Regions from separate parts of the Neisseria sp. P0008.S002 genome, predicted to be linked through region 2. Evidence: predicted binding sites of a transcription regulator. Region 2 holds the regulator's gene; the other holds the start of a gene.
The links. The regulator sigma-54, encoded in region 2, starts transcription at its own class of promoters, with help from an activator protein. The targets are predictions, from matches to a motif close to CTGGCACGCTTCATGCTT.

Region 1 (4,722 bases), on a different contig from region 2:
AAATCCGTTTTATCCAAGTTTAGATGAGGCATGATGGTTCTCCCAATGTAGACAATGTATGTTTTGAAAATGAAAAATGCTTAAAAATAAAGACTTGTATGGTTAAATTATATATTGAGTTCAGATGTGCGACAAATTGTCTTATAAGGAGTGTTGCGAATTTGTTTTATGTAGTTGTGAAAAGATGAAGGCCGTCTGAAACTAATCAAGATTAAAGTTTTATGTCATATTAGGATTAGATATAAAGAGGCCGTCTGAAAATGATTTCAGACGGCATTTATTTTCGTAATGTGATGATTCAGGCTCTTAATGACCTTGTTTTGGAGAGTTTTGTTCTTTTGCTTTGATTCGTTTTCCGCGTTTGTATTTGGCTTTGTTTGGGGTGTTTTCTTCGCAATGTATTTTTGTGTTTTTCTTAAGGTATATGCTTGGTCGTTATCCGTTTGAGTTGTCTCGGCACATGGCGGGAATCATCATCGGATCCAGTGTTCCGCCGCATTGCCAGTTAAACAACCAAGTCGAGTCATTGTTAATTCGATAAGGAGTCAGGGTCAGGACTTTGCCTTTGTTCTGCCCTTTATCGAAAGGAATGCTGATTTTGCCTGTATCTGCTTCTACAGTTACGCCACCGTTTTGGATGTATGTACCGCCGATGCGTTGAGCGGTAACGCCGATTGAGCCTTGTTTACTGACATCCTCTGCATTGGGCAGGCGATTATTTACCGCTGAGGCAATGCTGATTTCGGTTTTCAGGTCGTCGGCAAGGTATAGTGCTTCGGAGGCTTGCGCCCTACCGATATAGTTTTGGTAAGTGGGTATGGCGACAACAACCAGAATACCGAGGATGGCGATCACTATCATCAGCTCAATCAGGGTAAAACCTTTTTGGGCTTGAAATGGGGTATTCATTTGAGTGTATCGTTTTCAGGTTTTTTTATTTTTATAAAGCAAATCCCATAATTGCCTTATGGGATTTGCTTTTATTTAGACTGCAATACCAATATTAGCGGCAGTTAGCAGGAACGTGTTTAGGTTCGCCACCAGTAAATTTACAACTCCAACTCAAAGGAGCTTCTGAATCTGAGGTACCTGCTGTGGCACCATTTTGACTTGGGGTCAATGTGAATACTGGATTTTCTGTTGCACCAGTGGCTTGGGTGGTAACTGTAATTACCCCACCATTTGCAATGTCAATACTCTTAACATATTTAGTTGGTACAAATTTGTAGCCTGTATTACCCATTTTGGCTTTATCAGTTGTACCAGTAGTATAGGCTGTAACACTACTTAAGCCATCAAGAGCAGCAGCTGTTTCGGCTACAGCTAATTTAGCAGGTTCAGCTAATCCCAAGCCTTCAGATACTTTGGCGCGGATAGTGTAGTCTTGGTACGCAGGCAGAGCGATTACGGCCAAGATGCCCAAGATGGCGATAACGATCATCAATTCGATCAGGGTGAAACCTTTTTGGATTGCTTTCATTGATTAAAACTCCAGTTTGAAAGTGTGAATAATTATGTTTAAGTAAAAAGTCCGTAATGTGCTTGGCACTATGTATTATGAGTAAACCATAAAGTAAGAAGGAATATACAGCTTCCGTCGGGCTTGCTGCTTTGAGGCTTGGGCCTTATCGGACGTGTTGTTTCAAGCAGTCGGTGTGCCAAGTGCGCAAAACTGATTAAAAAAATTATTTTTTATTTTTTGTTTATTGTTTTTATTGGAATTATTTTTTGATTTTTAAGTTTTGTGTGGTTTTGTTTGAAAGTTTCAGAATTTTAGGGAAATTGGGTGGTTGACGTTTTTTGTCAGTTTTGTGTTTTTTGTGACAGGGAAGGGAGACAAGTTTGGGTGTGTGACGTTTTGTCAGAATTTAGTTTGATTTAATAATATGTTAATTGATTTAGATGGGCGGTATTTTTATGGATTAATCGGTAAGTTTAATATTTTGTGATTTTATTTTTTTGTTTTTTATAGGTTTTATTTTGTATGCGTATTTTGTTTGAATATGAATGGGGAAAAGATTTGGAAGGAAGGATTTTTAAAGAGGGTTTGGTGTAATAGGTGAATGAAATTTTGTTGTTGGAATTATATTCATATGGGTTATGATTTTAGAATGTAGTTTTATGTCATAGTAAAGGTCTGATTTTGAATTTTAAGGCTTTGGATTTCTTGAGTGTTTGAGAAGGGTATATTTAGGATGTTTATATATTTGGATGTGATTAGGGTGAGCAAAAAATGCTCACCCTATGTTTTTAAGATGTTCAGACGGCCTTTATGGGGTCAAGACTTCGATCAATGCTTGTTTTAGGGTGTTTTGGGTTTGCGGGTCTTGCAGGGATGGGCTGTAGGTAATGAAGCTGTCCTCAATGCGCTGATCCAAGGTGGTGATTTTGGCGTAGCGCAGGCTGATGTTGTGTGCGAAGAAGGTCTCGGCGATGTCGGCGAGGAGGTGGGGGCGGTTGACGGCGGTGATGTCTATGGTGTGCCAGCCGGGATAATCTTCTTCGGGGGTGATGATTACGGTAGGCGGAATGGGGATGTGGCGGATGCGGCGGCTGATGTGTGGGCGGCCGCTTTGTTTTTGGACGGTGGTATTGCCGTGGATGAAGCTGTTGAGTTCGGCTTCGAGTGCGCTTTGGCGGTCGGGATATTCTTCGGGCGGGAGATTGTCGGGAAGTTGCAGGATAAAGGTGTCGAGGATGTAGTCGTGTTCGGTAATGAAGGCGCGGGCGGCTTGGATGTCGAAGCGGTGGCTGCTGAAGATGCGGCAGAGGCGTGCGAAGAGGCGGTCGCCATTGGGCATGAACACCATGACTTGAAGGCTGTTGCTTTGGGGAAGGATGCGGCTGCGGACGGCAGGACTTTGGGTGTCGTAGGCGAGGTTTGCGGTGTGCCAGAGGATTTCCCGTGTCTGATGGCGGACGTAGTATGCGCTGCCGAGGATGCGGCGGAGTTTTTGTTGGTTTTTGAGGGGAACGGCTGCGCGCGTGAGCTGGTCGGTCGAGGCTTGTTCGCGTCGGTTGGGGAGGCGTTCGGGATCGTGGTTTTTGCTGTTTAAAACGGCAGCGGTGCTGTGGTAGAGAGTTTGGAGCAGGCTGGCGCGCCATGTGTTCCAAAGTTTGGGGTTGGTGCCGCGGATGTCGGCAATGGTAAGCAGGTAGAGTGCATCGAGGTATTCGCGTGTGGGAATACGGCGGCAGAAGGCTTGAAGGACATGGGGATCTTGGATGTCTTCTTTTTGGGCAACGGTGGACATGAGCAGGTGGTTTTCAACCAGCCATGCGAGTAGGTGGCTTTCTTCTTCGGTGTAGTAGTGGTTGGCGGCGAATTGTTGTGCGTCTTTGATGCCTTCTTTTGCGTGATCGCCGCCACGGCCTTTAGCGATGTCGTGCAGCAGGGCGGCGGTGTAGAGGACATATGGTCGTGGATAGGCCTGCATGATGGCGCTGGCTTCGGGCATTTCGTGGCTGTGGGTTTCGATGGCGAGACGGCGCATATTGCGGACGACGGTCAGGATGTGGTCGTCTACGGGGTAAATATGGAAGAGGTCGTGTTGGAGCAGGCCGGTGATTTTCTCCCATGCGGGGAGATAGCGGCCAAGTACGCCGTAGAGGTTGAGAAAACGGAGGGTTTGGGTGAGGCCGGTACCGTGTTTGAAGAATTGGATAAAGCGGCGGCGGTTTTCTGGATTTTGGGTGAAACGGGTGTTGATTTTTCGTGTGGCCGCCCACCATGCGCGCAGGGTTTGCGGCTCGATGGTGGTGATGCTTTGCTCCTGCATGGTTTGGATGATGGTGAAGATGTGTTCGGGGTTGTGTTCAAACAGGGCAAGGTCGTTGGCGGCGATTTGGTGGCCGATGCGTTTGTAGCGGCTGTCGATGGGGTGGATATGTTGGGGGCGGCTGGAGGTTTGATGGTTTTTGAGAACCGGAATGAGGATGCCGTTGAGTTGTTTGATGGCTTTGGTGGCGCGGTAGAAGGTGTGCATCAGAGCTTCGCTTCTGCCGCGGATGTCGGGTTGGGTATAGCCTAAGCTTTCGGCAACTTGGGACTGGTAGTCGAAAAGCAGCCTGTCTTCGGGGCGGTCGGCGGTAAGGTGGAGATGAATGCGGATGTTGGCGAGGCGGCGGTAGCCATGAGCCAGCATGCCGGCTTCGGTGCGTGTGAGGACACCGGCGGTAACGAGGGCGGTGGGGTTGCTGTCTATGCCTTGTGCTTTGGCTGTCCAGATAAGGGTGTGGATGTCGCGCAGGCCGCCGGGGCAAGTTTTGATGTTGGGTTCGAGTTGTGCGCCTGTGCCTTGGGATTTTGTATGGCGTTGCTCCATTTCGAGGAGTTTGGCTTCGATAAAGGCGGCTGTGTCGCGACGTGTGTTGAGTTTGTTTAGAAGTTGGGCGGTAAGTTTGGCATCGCCTTGTAGGTGGCGTGCTTCAAGAAAGGCGGTTTCGCCGGTAATGTCGTTTTGGGTACTTTGGAGGATTTCTTCTATGCTGCCGCTTTTGATGGCCGGATTGAGGCGTGCGTCCCAAAGGGTTTGGATAAATTGGGCGGTTTGTTGTTGCAGGCCGTCTGAAAATGGGGCCGAGGAAATAATCGCTAAGTCCCAGTCAGAATGGGGGTAGAGTTCACAACGTCCGAAGCCGCCGATGGCAATCAGACTGATGTCGTTGCTGTCGGGAAAGTGGATTTGCCAGAGGGTTTGCAGTAGGGTTTCAGCAGCGGCG
Region 2 (4,722 bases):
TACACTGACGGCACAAATTACCACTGATATTTCTCATCGTTCAAACGATCTCTAGGGGTCGTCTGAAACTTTCTTAACTTCAATTTTATGAATACACCCAAGCAACCCTTCTTCCGTCCTGAAGTCTCCGTTGCCCGCCAAACCAGTTGTTCCAACAAAAGGCCGTCTGAAACTTAATTTGTCAAAGTTTCAGACGGCCTTTATTCAATAAAGATAGCAGAAGTTAATTCGCCATATCCCCCATCTTTGCTACAATATCCCTTTCCTTTTTTATTGATTCCACTATGACCACCGCACCCCAAACCAGCACTTGGCGCAAGATTTTCTCGCGCAGTATGCTGATTTGTATCTTTACAGGCTTCACTTCGGGGCTGCCGCTTTATTTTCTGATCAACCTTATTCCTGCATGGTTGCGCAGCGAACATGTCGATTTGAAAACCATCGGCCTGATGGCACTTATCGGGCTGCCTTTCACTTGGAAATTTATCTGGTCTCCCGTCATTGATTTGGTCAGATTACCTTTTTTAGGACGGCGGCGCGGTTGGATGCTGGTTACGCAAATTGGTTTGCTGCTGACCTTGCTCATTTACGCCTTCCTAAATCCTGCTCAGCATTTATATGTAATTATGGGCTTATCGTTGGTGGTTGCCTTTTTCTCTGCCAGCCAAGATATTGTATTGGATGCATTTCGCCGCGAAATTTTGTCAGATGAAGAATTAGGCTTGGGCAACTCCATCCACGTCAATGCCTACCGTATTGCTGCTTTGGTACCTGGCTCACTCAGCTTGATTCTGGCTGATTTAATGCCTTGGCACAACGTATTCATCATTACTGCACTATTTATGCTGCCCGGTCTGCTGATGACCCTGTTTTTAGCTAAAGAGCCTGACATTCCGCCAACTGTGCCTCGTACATTTGCCCAAACAGTCTCTGACCCTTTCAGTGAGTTCTTCTCCCGCAAAGGCATCAAACAGGCCATATTGGTATTGCTGTTTATCTTTCTCTACAAACTGGGCGACAGCATGGCCACTTCTTTGGCTACACCGTTTTATCTGGACATGGGCTTCAGCAAAACCGACATCGGCCTCATTGCCAAAAATGCCGGCCTGTGGCCTGCTGTGATTGCCGGCATTGCCGGTGGTATTTGGATGTTGAAACTCGGGATCAACAGGGCATTATGGGTTTTCGGCGTGGCGCAATGGGTTACTATTCTAGGCTTTGCCTGGTTGGCAAATTTTGGCAAGTTTGAAACCATCACACTGACAGAACAAATGATGCTTGCGGCAGTGATTGGTGCAGAAGCAGCGGGCGTAGGTCTGGGTACAGCGGCGTTTGTTGCCTATATGGCTCGTGAAACCAATCCTGCATTTACGGCCACACAATTAGCCCTCTTTACCAGCCTTTCCGCTGTACCGCGTACATTTATCAACGCCTCTACAGGCTATCTGATTGAAGCGATGGGTTACTTTAATTTCTACTGGCTGTGTTTCGCTTTGGGCATACCGGGTATGTTGCTGCTGTTTAAAGTGGCACCGTGGAATGGCGAAAAAGTGAGTAACTAGATTGCCAGTCTAAAACTTCTAGTAAAACAAAAGGCCGTCTGAATGTTCAGACGGCCTTTATCATACAAAAATTTTATTCTGCTTCAGGTTTGACAGTACTGCGGACATCGCCGCTTTTTTCTTTATGTTTCAAAACAGCGCGGTCGAGCTTGTCCATCAAAACATCAATCGCGGCGTACATATCCTGTTCAATCGCTTCAACGTGCAAATCTTTGCCTGCCAGATGCGCATCAGCTTCGGCTTTTTGATTGACTTTTTCCACCGAGAGCGTAATGGTCACAGAAATGATGTTGTCGGCATGGCGATTGATTCGTGCCAACTTGTCGGAAACATAGTTTTTGATGGCTTCGGTAACATCAAAATTCAGACCGGTGATTTTCAGATTCATGATACAGCTCCTTCGGTTGATTAGTCCGTCAAAACGGATCGGAATATATCTACTCGGTAAATTTTCGTTTGTGTGCCGGTGGGATGTCTAATGATTCTCTATATTTAGCAACTGTACGTCTGGCAATTTCAATGCCGCGTTGTTTTAATAATTTGACGAGGGTCTCGTCCGAATAGGGTTTGCTGCTGTCTTCACTTTCAATCAACTGGCTCAATACGGCTTTGATTGCGCCTTGGCTGAACCCTTCGCCATCATCATCGGCATTGACTGCCTGTGTGAAGAAATAGCGTAACGCAAACAGGCCGCGCGGGCAAGACAAATATTTCTGATTGGCGGCACGCGAGATGGTACTTTCCGCCAAACCCAATTCGGCGGCGGCATCTTTCATCAGCATGGGAGACAGGCCGATTTCTCCGAAGATGAAAAAATCTTCCTGATTTTTGACGATATACTCGGCAAGGCGGAGGACAGTGCTTTTACGCAGCTCCAAAGAATCAATGCGCTGCTTGGCTTCGTTGATTTTTTCCTTCCACTCCGGTGCGCCCTCTTCCTCTGATTTCATCAGGTCGCAATATTCCTGATTGAGCTGCAGCTTCGGCCAAGCCGCTTCGTTGCTGATGACTTCCCAGCCGTCCTTGCCCTCTTTGACCCAAACGTCAGGCTGAATATAAGGCGTAGGCGTGGCAGAGGCGAAGCCGTAGGCTGGATAGGGATTGAGCCCGGCAATCATATCGAGCGCGGCTTCTATGGTTTTGCTGTCGGTATCGGGATAAAGTTTGCGGAAACGCAGAACGTTTTGTTTGCGGTTTTTGCCTAAGTCTTGAAGCGAACTTTGCACCAAATGCGCGGCCATTTGTCGGGCAGGAGAAGCCGGCAAACGCATTAACTGCAACATAAGCGACTCGGTCAAATCCGCCGCCGCCACGCCGGGCGGCTCAAAGGTTTGCAATACATCCAGCGCGTTTTGCAGGGCTTCTTCGTCCAGCATCCATTCCAACGGCGTGTGGTCGATAATTTCTTCGAGGCTGTCGGTGAGGTAGCCTTGTTCGTCCAAAAAATCAATCAAGACGTGAACATAGGCCGCTTCCACTTGCGAGAGCGGATGCTCGCACACTTGGGCATGCAGATAGTGTTTGAAATCCTCTTCTTCGGCGATGTTGCTCCAAATATCTTCGGCATCGTCGCCGCTCAACTGCTGACCTGCGCGCGGCATGGTTACCGCACGGTTGAGCCCGCTATCGGCAAATTCATCGCTTTCCGGACGCTCAAGCAGAGGATTGTCTGACAACCAGTCTTCCACTTCGCGCTCAAGCTCAAGACCCGACATCTGCAAGATGCGCAGAGACTGTTGCAGCCGCTGGTTGAGCTGCTGGGTCTGTTTGAGTTTAAGGACGAGTGAAGACATAGTGTTTAATTCGAAATGTATGGATAGTTTTTCAGACGGCCTTTATACGGCAGGCCGTCTGAAAGATTAGTTTATCGGTATTATATTTGTATTTTTAGTGATTATTCCAATATTTATAGCCGCCCTCAATTGAAATGAGGGTCTCATATACCGTCAAATATGCATTCAATATTTGAAATTTTCACCCAAGTAAACCGAACGGACTTGTTCATTGTTGACCAAATCATCCGGCTTGCCTGAAGCCAATACCGTACCGTCGCTGATGATGTAAGCACGGTCGCAGATGCTGAGGGTTTCGCGCACGTTGTGGTCGGTAATCAATACGCCGATACCGCGTAATTTGAGGAACTCGATGATTTTCTGAATATCGATGACAGCAATCGGGTCAACGCCGGCAAAAGGTTCGTCCAACAAAATGAAACGCGGCTGCATGGCCAGCACGCGTGCGATTTCGACACGGCGGCGTTCGCCACCGGACAAGGACGGCGCAGGGTTGTTGCGCAGGCGCTCGATATTCAAATCGGCCAACAGTTTTTCAAGTTCGGCATCGATGCGGCTTTTATCCTTCATGCTGATTTCCAAAATGGCGCGGATATTTTGTTCCACGGTCATTTTGCGGAAAATCGAGGCCTCCTGCGGCAGATAGCCGACGCCAAGGCGGGCGCGTTCGTGAATCGGCAGGTGGCGCAACTCTTGGCCGTCCAACATCACGCTGCCTGCATCGGCGGCAATCAGGCCGACAATCATGTAAAAGCTGGTGGTCTTACCCGCGCCGTTGGGACCGAGCAGGCCGATGACTTCGCCGCTTTCGATTTCAAGGGAGAAGCTTTTGACGACTTGGCGTTTTTTGAAACTTTTTTGCAGGTTTTGAACCACAAGACGGCTGTTGTTTGCGCTCATATTCTGTTGACTTTCGATATTGACCTCAGGCCGTCTGAACCTTTTTCAGACGGCCTTTTTGTGTGTTTTCTTATTTGTTTTTCTGCGTGCTGGACGGCTGGATGACAACGCTGACGCGGCCGGATTTGGCGGCGGATTTCACACCGGATTTGGCGCTGCCGTTGATGGTATAAACCTCGGTTTTGGTGTTGTAAGTGATGACTGCACCTTCGGCCACATCGCCGCCGCGCTGTACTTTGGCATTGCCGGTCAGGGTAACCAGACTGGCTGCGGAAGAATACGTTACAGTATTAGCTTGGCCGTTGACCACGCCTTTGCCGCCGTCCAACTCTTGGCTGAATTTGACGGGTGAGCCGGTGGCTTTCATCAACTGCTCGCTTTTGTCGTTGCGCGAAACGGTCACGCTGCCGGCACGAATATTGAGCGTGCCTTGTTTGATGATGACGTTGCCGGAAAAGGTGGTGCTT

Region 1: the regulator sigma-54 is predicted to act here: its motif matches at 1,645-1,662, upstream of ACTHSA_RS02940 (pilin).

What each region holds. Positions count from the first base shown of each region.
Region 1 is NZ_JBQCUY010000002.1:214,988-219,709, forward strand. It holds gene ACTHSA_RS02930 (Lrp/AsnC family transcriptional regulator) at 1-32, opposite strand, end outside; gene ACTHSA_RS02935 (pilin) at 436-909, opposite strand; gene ACTHSA_RS02940 (pilin) at 1,004-1,480, opposite strand; gene glnD ([protein-PII] uridylyltransferase) at 2,271-4,722, opposite strand, start outside.
Region 2 is NZ_JBQCUY010000004.1:247,902-252,623, reverse strand. It holds gene ACTHSA_RS06400 (hypothetical protein) at 1-27, shown strand, start outside; gene ACTHSA_RS06395 (AmpG family muropeptide MFS transporter) at 285-1,562, shown strand; gene hpf (ribosome hibernation-promoting factor, HPF/YfiA family) at 1,636-1,950, opposite strand; gene rpoN (RNA polymerase factor sigma-54) at 2,000-3,355, opposite strand; gene lptB (LPS export ABC transporter ATP-binding protein) at 3,521-4,255, opposite strand; gene lptA (lipopolysaccharide transport periplasmic protein LptA) at 4,326-4,722, opposite strand, start outside.